3 regions of the Paenibacillus sp. J22P59 genome follow, and region 1 is predicted to be linked to each of the others. Evidence: riboswitches for the same ligand, from Rfam matches in the RefSeq annotation. Region 1 holds a riboswitch; each other region holds the start of a gene.

Evidence for each region. A riboswitch is a leader RNA that binds a small molecule or an ion and turns the genes downstream of it on or off. The one in region 1 is predicted to bind cyclic di-AMP.
Region 2: linked by a shared signal. The riboswitch ahead of AC50YO_RS17820 (hypothetical protein) and the one ahead of AC50YO_RS11830 (hypothetical protein) in region 1 are both predicted to bind cyclic di-AMP.
Region 3: linked by a shared signal. The riboswitch ahead of AC50YO_RS04540 (TrkH family potassium uptake protein) and the one ahead of AC50YO_RS11830 (hypothetical protein) in region 1 are both predicted to bind cyclic di-AMP.

What each region holds. Positions count from the first base shown of each region.
Region 1 covers NZ_JBXENX010000006.1:72,003-75,278, forward strand. The annotation lists gene AC50YO_RS11815 (cation:proton antiporter regulatory subunit) at 1-384, opposite strand, end outside; gene AC50YO_RS11820 (hypothetical protein) at 456-824, opposite strand; gene AC50YO_RS11825 (cupin domain-containing protein) at 999-1,460, shown strand; cyclic di-AMP (ydaO/yuaA leader) riboswitch at 1,508-1,656, shown strand; gene AC50YO_RS11830 (hypothetical protein) at 1,781-2,356, shown strand; gene AC50YO_RS11835 (bifunctional metallophosphatase/5'-nucleotidase) at 2,451-3,276, opposite strand, start outside.
Region 2 covers NZ_JBXENX010000009.1:313,807-317,082, forward strand. The annotation lists gene kdpA (potassium-transporting ATPase subunit KdpA) at 1-865, opposite strand, end outside; gene kdpF (K(+)-transporting ATPase subunit F) at 897-977, opposite strand; gene AC50YO_RS17820 (hypothetical protein) at 1,128-1,550, opposite strand; cyclic di-AMP (ydaO/yuaA leader) riboswitch at 1,690-1,864, opposite strand; cyclic di-AMP (ydaO/yuaA leader) riboswitch at 1,965-2,202, opposite strand; cyclic di-AMP (ydaO/yuaA leader) riboswitch at 2,601-2,771, shown strand; gene AC50YO_RS17825 (hypothetical protein) at 2,776-3,171, shown strand; gene AC50YO_RS17830 (ABC transporter permease) at 3,222-3,276, opposite strand, start outside.
Region 3 covers NZ_JBXENX010000002.1:282,094-285,369, forward strand. The annotation lists gene AC50YO_RS04535 (potassium channel family protein) at 1-604, opposite strand, end outside; gene AC50YO_RS04540 (TrkH family potassium uptake protein) at 622-1,965, opposite strand; cyclic di-AMP (ydaO/yuaA leader) riboswitch at 2,049-2,229, opposite strand; gene AC50YO_RS04545 (CPBP family intramembrane glutamic endopeptidase) at 2,523-3,276, shown strand, end outside.

The DNA.
Region 1 (3,276 bases):
GATATGCTTGGTTTCTTTCTCTACAGCTGCAATAATCGTCGTTCCTGTGCGCTGCCTGATTTCGACCTCTCCAATGGATTTGCCGATGCAGCTTGCCCCTTGTTCGACTTTGTACCATTCGATAGTCAGATCATCAAGCGCGACTTCAATGGTTTCCAGTGCTTTGGGCTTATAGGTCATGCCGCCTACGATAGCGGCTAATTGGCGAGCTTCCTCGTCATCCATGGATACCATAGATATGCTGTCATCAGGATCTTTGTAGTCAAAGTGGTACAGCTCACGGCGTCCGTCGTCATGAATGACGACGACCAGCTTGTCGCCACCTCTTGTCTGCAATTGATATTTACGTCCAATGCCCGGTAAATCCGATTCTCTGATATTCATTTTTTCCAACTCCTGTTCATGCAATTGTTGTGTTTATGGGTAGGTGTAGTGGGAGTTATGAATAGAACGAATTAGGCATGAATGTAATTGGACGTGAATTTAACGGGCATAAGAAATAAATCCTTGATTTTTTGCGGGATAAAGGCTCTGATAATGGATAAAGGCACAGTACGAATGAGGCTTGCAGCAAGCGTTGTAACAACGATTGACTCGAGGAGCTTATCTGTAAAGGTCATTATTTTGACTACCATATGGTGTCTGCTCTTCACGTGTACATGGCTTTCTGTCATCCCAGCAATGACTGTCGCCTCATTATGCAGCTCTTGCGGACCTTCTGCTTTGTAGGAGAACAATGCGGCGGATAGGAGCAAAGCGCTGATAATGAATAATTTGAATAATCGAACCTGCGCCGCTGATATTTGCCGTAATGTTCTTGTCATAGTATCACCTCCATTCTTTTATTATATGTTTAATTATAAAGGATTATGGGACAGATGTCATAAAAGCGAGCGAATTGGAAGGAAAAGAATGTTCCATTAGGACCATATTGACGCTGAGGGAAGCCTAGGTTTAGAATGATGAGATGATTGACATAGAGAGAGGAGCAACCCTACTTGAGTACGAGCGTACAGCAATTATCTCCATTGGTAAAAGCACTTGATTTGAAGCCGCATGTGGAGGGCGGTTGGTACAAAGAGCTTTGGAAGGCATCCTTTGTTATTCCCCAAGAGGTGTTAGGAGCCCCTTATTCGGGTCCGCGTTTTGCGGCGAGCTCGATTTATTTTCTTCTTCATCCTGATGAGTTCTCGGATTGGCATACCGTTTATTCGGACGAGCTGTGGATGTGGCATTCTGGAAGTCCGCTGATGCTTACACTTGGAGGAACCAAGGAGCAGCCATCTGTGAGACAAGAAATTATTATTGGCGGAGATGTAGAGAATGGCCAGCAGCCGCAAGCATTAGTGCCTGCGACAGAATGGCAAATGGCACGTCCGCTTGGCGATGAGCCCGTTCTGGTGTCTTGTGTGGTAGCCCCAGGCTTCCACTATGATGATTTCAAGCTAATTGGACAATAGTCCTATTTTGTCGGAATTATTTGACAAATTAATAACTTTACCAGTAAACTAATATTACGCTTAGTTTCCGATTTATTCGGAAAGCGGGGGAACCAACGTTTGTGGGGCGAATGGATCTATGTGATTCTGCATGATCTTAGGGTACCATCTTACCCGAGTCCGTCAGCTAACCTCGTCGGCAGTGGATGGGTCATTGGTTTATCTTCATTCATGTATGATGACCCTTACCGAGTTACTCGTAAGGGTCTTTTTGTGTTTTTTTCGGCCCCCTCCCACTGGCGAAGCGTGCACTGCAAATTCTTATTAAAGGAGGAGCTTGGATGCCGCAGCCACATGAAAGAATCAGCTCGTATGATGAAACCGAGCATTTGCTTGAGCTTATCCACCACGCAAATTCCACGACAGCAAGCCGCAATTGTGTTACCACCCATATTAATCACCCCGAAGAAATGACAGAGGAAGCGAGAAGAGGCTTCAAGGAGCTGCATCAAGCAGGAGCCATTCTGGTAAATCAGACCTCGCTGAGAAAAGGAATTAATGATGATCCCGTTCTGCTGGCGGAGCTGCTTGACCAATTATTATGGGCAGGTGTAGCCTCCTATTTCTTCTACTTAGACCGACCAATTACGGGCGATCGCGATAGTGTAGTTCCACTCAAGGAGGCCTATACCCTTGTCGAAGAAGCAAAAGCAAAAACTGTGGGACTTGGCCGGAGAGTAAAGCTGTCGATGAGCCATACCTCTGGTAAGATCGAGATATTAGCGATTGATAACGGCAAGGCATATTTGAGGCACTACCCAGCTGCCGATGGCCGAGAAGGTGTATTTATGATGCTCGATTGCCCAGATGATGCCGCTTGGTTCGATGATTTGCCCGGCAGTGAGGATTATGGTTGAAGGAATCATGCCTTTATACGTTATAGAAAAAGAGGCAGCTAACGACCTGACGGAGGTTAACTGCCTCTTTTGAGTAAGCCTATCGTGCCGATGGCTATAGCTTGATTTCCTGTGCTATCGTAATTCTTCCTTCGATCTGAGAATTGATTAGTTTTTTCTTTTCCAAATAAGTAGTCAGCACTTCATCTAGCGTTCCATATCTTCCTGCTTGAGGGAGACTACTGAACATGGTGTACAAATCTCCTCCAGCTGCGAGAAAATCGTTCGTTGCAAGCTCATATTTTCCATTCAATTGCAGAGGCTTTCCATTGATTTCAACAGAGTGAATGCGTTCACCCTTGCGCTTGGTCTGGTCGATCTTGAAGGTCATGCCTGATACATGCGGAAAAGCGCTGTTCTCCTTCGGATAGTCGGATACGCCATTTTCTAATGCAGCTTTTAATATTGCCCCAGTTACTTGCAAGACTACGATGTGATTGCCGAATGGCAGGACATTAAGGACATCGCCTTTTGTAATGCTGCCTTTATTAATAGATGTACGAATCCCTCCGCCATTCATTAGTGCGATATCGGCCTCTGTGCTGTCACGCATCGAGTCTGCCAGCAAATTGCCTAGATTCGTTTCGCCCGTACGTACTCGCTCCCGATCTCCATCCAGCCTAACTTCTGTTGAACTAAGTTTTTGGGCAAGAATCGTTTCTTGCTTACTTAGGATAGAAGTGACGAGAGCGGTCATTTCTGTACTCGCGGGAATGCTGGCGGCTGTTGCCTGATCAACGAGTCGGGCTGTTTTTTTTACGACCTTGCTCTTATCCAGCCAAAGATCGATTACTCCCACGAATTTCGTGTATTCACCCGCGCTGGCAATCAGTGTACCATTCCCCGCAGCAAGTCCGCTCTTCAATACGCTATGACTATGC
Region 2 (3,276 bases), on a different contig from region 1:
ACAGCATCGCCATGGAGACGAAGAGAACGCGCCCCTGCTTCGCATTGCCGACCATTTTTCCATAAGTGAAGGGCAGTGCAGTCGTTAGCAGCAGCATAAGCAGCATTTGGAGCAAATTGCTTAAGCCGCCGGTATTCTCAAAAGGATGAGCCGAGTTGACGCCAAAAAATCCGCCGCCGTTATTGCCAAGCTCCTTGATTGCTAAGAAAGAAGCTACCGGTCCGCGAGCAATGTCCTGCGATGCCCCTTCCAGGGTAGTCGCTGTAACTGTAGGCTCCAGCGTCTGCGGCGTGCCAAGCGCGATGAACAGCAGGGCAGCAACAAATGCAATGGGAAGAAAGATCCGCGTAATCCCCCGCACCATGTCGACGAAGAAGTTGCCCAGCGGCTTTCCTGCAAGCCCTCTTATAAAAGCGATAACGATCGCAAGACCAGTCGCAGGAGAGGTAAACATCATGAACACGATTGCGATCATTTGAGATAGATATGATAACCCGCTCTCCCCGCTGTAATGCTGCAAGTTCGTATTAGCCATGAAACTGATTGCCGTATTGAAGGCAAGTGTTGGTTCCATATTGGCAATGCCGCTTGGATTCAAAGGCAGCCAGGCTTGCGTACGGAAGATCAAATACACGATACCAATCATAACCGCATTCGAAATCACAACAGCGGCTGCATATTGCTTCCAAGTCTGATTATCCCGGCGTATGCCTGAAGCAGAGAATATCAGCCTCTCAACAGGAGCAAATATGTTGTCCAATCTTGTCTTGTCATATTGAAATACCTTCGCTACGTACAAGCCTGTCGGCTTGGCTAGCAGCAGCGCCAGCATTAAAGTAAATGCGATGGATAAAAATGCGAACATCGTCAATGGAATTCCTCCTTAGGTATAAGCACTAGAACTTTTCTGGATGAATGAGCACATAAGTTAAGTAGACGAACAAAGCTGCTATTAGGATGACTAACGCCCATATCATTTGGATTCACTTCCCTCTTCTATCGTTGTGGATGCCCACCGGCCTAATCCAATCATGAGCAGAGTTAAAACGATAACGATTCCCGCCATATATATGTCCAGCATTTTTCATTCCTCCTAGGGATGGGTTGCAGGCTTCTTCCTGCTCTAATCACTCAGCCGAATGATGCTCCGGCTCCCGATCACGCAACAAAAATCCAACCTCCGACGCTCGTGTATAAATAATGTGGTTCGCACCCAGCCCTTTGTATATGGCTCGTGGGTTCCAATTTTGTGTAATGATATATAGCGGCTTGGAGGTCCATTGCCTGCAGCATTGAACGTATCTGCAACTTAACGCCAGGCTGCTCTCGAAAATGAATACCTCCGCTATCGCAGCTGATGGCAGCTCCCAACTGCTGCGATCATTCGTATTGAGCCGAATAACGCTCATAACGCCTGCTCGTTTGAAGCGTAGCTCCTCCTGCTTGTTATTCGTTAGCACGATAAAAGGCAGCTGCTTAAACATAAGCTGTCGGATAAAAGAAAGCGTAGCTTCGTTCATGCCAGCTACGAGAATATGCTCTTGTTCCATCTCATTTTCCTCCTGTAAACCCATATAGCAGGAGAAAAAGACAACAAAAAAGAAGCCTACGGGAGCAGAGGTGCTCTCCCGCGGCTTCTTCGGTCATGGAGAAAGAACATTCCATGAAGGGTCGGCTCGCGACGATTGTCGCCTCTCTCAAAATACGCTTACGAGGTTAGCTGTCGGATTCGGGCTTGAGAGTCGCCCTACGCTTGGCTGCAAAGCCTCGCGATTCACCCCATGAGCATTTGCGGCATTCTGATTGCCGTTATTGCTCGTTGGTTCCCCCGTTCCCGTCATGCGGGACTCAGCGTTTCAATTGTACTTGCTGTGCGGCAACAGCTGCATTTTCCATTTTGGGCCGCAAAAAACCACAGAGGCTTATGCCGCTGTGGTCGAATTAATCGATCACAAGCTTCATCATCCCTCTCTCGATCTACGCTTACGAGGTTAGCTGTCGGATTCGGGCGGTGAGAGTCGCCCTACTTTGTAACCGAATGCCTTCGGCCAAAGATTCACCCCTGCGTCATTGCGATCCGACTCTCACATCGAATAGCGCAATGACGCGAATGCACAGCGGGTCTCTTGTTGAAGAAGATCCCGCAATTGCTTGGTTCCCCCGTTTCCCGTCTTGTCAACGGAAACTCAGCGATACAGTTCTGGAAACTTTTTTATAACTCTGAATCGAATCATACTCCCTGCCTTCCTATTGTGTAAAGCGATGGCAGGAACCGAATAGACCGAAAAACAAGGATAAAGACTTAAGAATAGCGCTTTCAATCCACTCCATCTTCACCAATCAACGTATATCTCTCTATTTCTTCAGTTTACGAAATTTATACGAAGTGGCATCCGCTCTCGCCTGCATGAAATTCAGACCTATTATCGCTTGTATCTTAATAGCCGAGCATAAGAGAGTATTTTCGTGAAAAACCATGATTATATAGCCTAAATCAGTCTTGCTATTTACTTTTGACAGGAATAAGGCTTTAAACAGAAAAGCTTCGTTTTACAAAAAACGGTACCGAGTATAACATAGACGCCAAGCCGAAAAAGGCTAATCTGCAATCGCTGAATTCTTGCTAAGAAGCGGGGGAACCATCGCGTGTATTATGAACCTATTAACGGTTATTATGAACGCAAGGGGTGAATCGGGTCTGCATTATGCCTGTAGGGAGCTCTCTATCCCGAATCCGTCAGCTAACTCCGTAAGCGAATACGAGGAGAGATTAAGATGATTATTGTACAAGGTGCCGATCCATTACCTAATGCCGAGCTTCCCCCTGAACTAATCGTAAAAAGAATTGAGCTTTTTATTATCCCGGAACCAGCTATTACAGGAGACACAGGCTATAAAATTTGTATGCGTATAACGACAAATCAGGGCTTTGGACGAAGCGAACTATTCCTCCAAGTAACAGACCTGCCCGCCGATTGGAGCGCTTGGAGTGCTGCTTTATCCCACTATATCGGCAGCATCAGCACAATTCCATTCCTGTGGTCCACAACTCCTGACGATCCTAACCAGCTCCAACGTTTATTCGCGGATTCCGTTACTAACGTTACTGCTGATCTTTGCTGTACACAGCTATTATTGCGACATTCTACCTTCTACTTATCTTTGTTCTAGACACCAACCAGCTAACAGAAGAGAAACCCTGAAATGGACGAATACCGTCTTCAGGGTTTCTTTTTGCTCATTGATTCGTTATGTGGAAGCCTTAGGTCTTTAGTA
Region 3 (3,276 bases), on a different contig from region 1:
TGACATCCCGTTCGGTTACGATATCTGTTGCAGTAGGAGCGATAATGATACCGTCAGGCTTATTGATTGCAACGATACTGCAGCCGAATCTTGCTCTTGGATTCAGTTCATGGAGCGTTTTGCCGTTGAGGCACTTCGGCACAGAAAGCTCAGCAATTGTATATTCCTTGGACAGCTCGATATAATCGAGCAGGTTCGGAGAGACGAGCTGATGAGCGACACGAATGCCCATGTCCCGCTCAGGATAGACGATGCGATCCACGCCTATTTTCTCTAATACGCGGCCATGAAGCTCATCCATCGCTTTGGCCACAACCTTTTTCACACCCAGGTCCTTCAACAATATAGTCGTTAATATGCTCGCTTGAATATCGTCTCCGATTGCCACAACGCCGCAGTCGAAATTCCTTACGCCGAGTGAGCGCAGCGTTTCTTCATCTGTACAATCAGCCGACACCGCATAAGTAAGAATATTGCTCATCTCTTGGACAGCTTCTTCGTCCTTATCTATGCCGAGCACCTCATGCCCCAGCTCGATCAGCTCTCTCCCAAGGCTTGATCCGAATCTCCCTAGACCTACGATAACAAATTGATGATTTTTCATTTTCTCTCCCTGTTCCCCTAACCAATCGTAATTTTGCCTTCAGGATATCGGTAAAGCTCTCTATCTGTCTTCTTGCCGAGCGCATAAGCAAGCGTCAAAGGCCCCAGCCTGCCAGCAAACATCGTCACCATAATAAGGACTTTGCCGATGTCCGTAAGCTCTGGAGTCAATCCCATCGACAAGCCGACTGTACCGAAGGCCGATGTCGTCTCGAACAATATTTTTAGAAACTGCTGATCCTCCGTTGTCGCCAGCAGCATTGTGACGAACAAGACGAAGCCAAGCGACAGCATCGTAATCGTCAATGCTTTCATAACGCGCTCCTTGGCTAGGCGCTGCCGGAAAAAGACGATATCCTCCTTGCCTTTGGCCATCGCGACGACGGCACCAATGAGCGTCGTGAACGTTGTGGTCTTAATTCCGCCCCCGGTTGAGCCCGGTGATGCCCCTATGAACATCAATATAATAGTGAAGAATAATGTCGCTTGGCGAAGCTCCGTATAATCAAGCGTATTTGCTCCCGCCGTTCTCGGTGTAACAGATTGGAAGAAGGAGGCGAGCAGCTTGCCGCCCCAATTCAGGGAACCAAGCGTCGCGTTATTCGTGAATTCAAAGATAAAAATAACAATAGTCCCAACAGCGATAAGAGCGGCCGTCATAGATAAGACGACCTTGCTATGAAGGGAAAGCCTTTTGTTCTTGCGGTATTCCAGCAAATCAGACAACACGATAAACCCGATGCCCCCGAGAATAATAAGCAGCATAGCTGTTATATTCACAACGGGATCATTCACATAAAGCGTCAGGCTCCTATAGTTGCCGAAAATATCAAAGCCTGCATTATTAAATAAAGATATCGAATGGAAAACACCAAAATACAAAGCTTTGCCTAAAGGCATATCAGCCGCGAAGCGTGATGCGAATAGCAACGCTCCGACCAGCTCAATCGTTAATGAATAAGTAATAACCTTGCGAATGAGACGAACGATGCCTTCCATACTCGTCTGGTTCATCGCTTCTTGCAAGAGCAATCGTTCTCGCAGCGATATTTTTTTACGCAGCACAAGCGAAATCAATGTTCCCATCGTCATGAATCCAAGACCGCCCACTTGTATTAATCCAAGCAGAACAATTTGTCCACCAGTCGTAAAGTATGTGCCTGTATCCACTACGACAAGCCCTGTCACACATGCTGCAGAGGTTGCCGTGAACAACGCATCTATAAACCTGGGCATATCGCTGCCACTTGTAGCGAATGGCATGGACAATAATATAGCGCCAATCACTATTATAACGGCCAGACCTGATACAAATATGCGCGGCGGCGACCATTTCTTCACATTCCAAATCCTTTTCCACATCTTCCTGCTGGCTCCTCAATGATTCGTAAACAAGAGTTCGGGCATAAAAAAAAGCACTGGAAGCCCAATGCTAATATGCGATGAGTCCTGTTCCATACAGCCTACGAGGTTAGCTGACGGATTCGGGCCTGGACAGGCAGCCCTATTCAGCGGTATATAGAAGAAACCTCCTATTTGCCGCCAAAATTCACCCCTTGCTGACGGATCTATTCCACAGCATTATGGTTCCCCCGTTTTCAAACGGAAATTCGGCTGTTGCTATTCAATTTAAGATTCAAGTTCTACTAACGTTAACGATTATAAGCCCTAGCTATGGGGAACATAAAGGAAGCAAAACAGATAAATAAGCTTGAATTCGATCAAAAACAGGCAACTGCATCAAGCAGCCTATCCAAGGCGTCGTGCACATCGTTATTTCTCGCTTTTATGATTGTTCCGCTTCCTTGCTTCACATTCCCTTACCATTTGAAGGACCTAATATTGGATAAAACAGCCTTTTATATGGTATGGTTACATGGATGTACAAGAAAAATATATTAATTATTCTGAGGTGAACTATGGTTGATTCCATTGCCCGTCATGATTGGAAACGATTCGTATGGGCGGCAATTATCGGTGCGGTTATTTTCCTGATTACACAAGTAGGACCGCTTGCGCAGCAATATTTGAATACGGATGCTACAACCTCCAACGTCATTAGTAACGAAAAAGCCGAGCAAATCGCAATTCAATTTGCGACGCAGCAATTCGGCGAGAAGGCTCTGAAAGCCAATACGATCTATCAGACGGACAGCCTGACGACCGGATATTTCTCCAAGGAGAAAATGCTCGAAGCCTATGACAAAAAATTCGGCAGCACCTATCCAAACGATACTTACCAATCTCAGGTTGATCTTGAGAATGGCAGCAGCGTATTCGTCTATGTACATATGAGCAACGGAAGCGTCACAAGCTGGAAGCTGTTCAACGCTGACACGGCTCCCTTAGCTACAGAGAAGGAGCTCCTTGCAACTGCTGAGCAATTCGCTGTCAGTAAGGGCTTCCAGCTTAATGAATTGAAGGAACGTTACGTCAGCGATGAAGGGTATGTGGTCTTCCAGCCTGCTGGCTACAAGCAAGGCGACGCTCAGCTGGAGCTGACCGTTGGCGTCGACCAATTGGCAAGCAGCCCCGTCGTCACGGTCTTTAAGCCTGTCTTCAAAGTGCCTGCGAGCTATGATGCCCTTATTGCTTCCCAGAAAAAATGGGCGGATGCTCTATCCATGGTATCCTTGCTGCACTTATGCGTGATGTCTCTCATCTTATCTATTA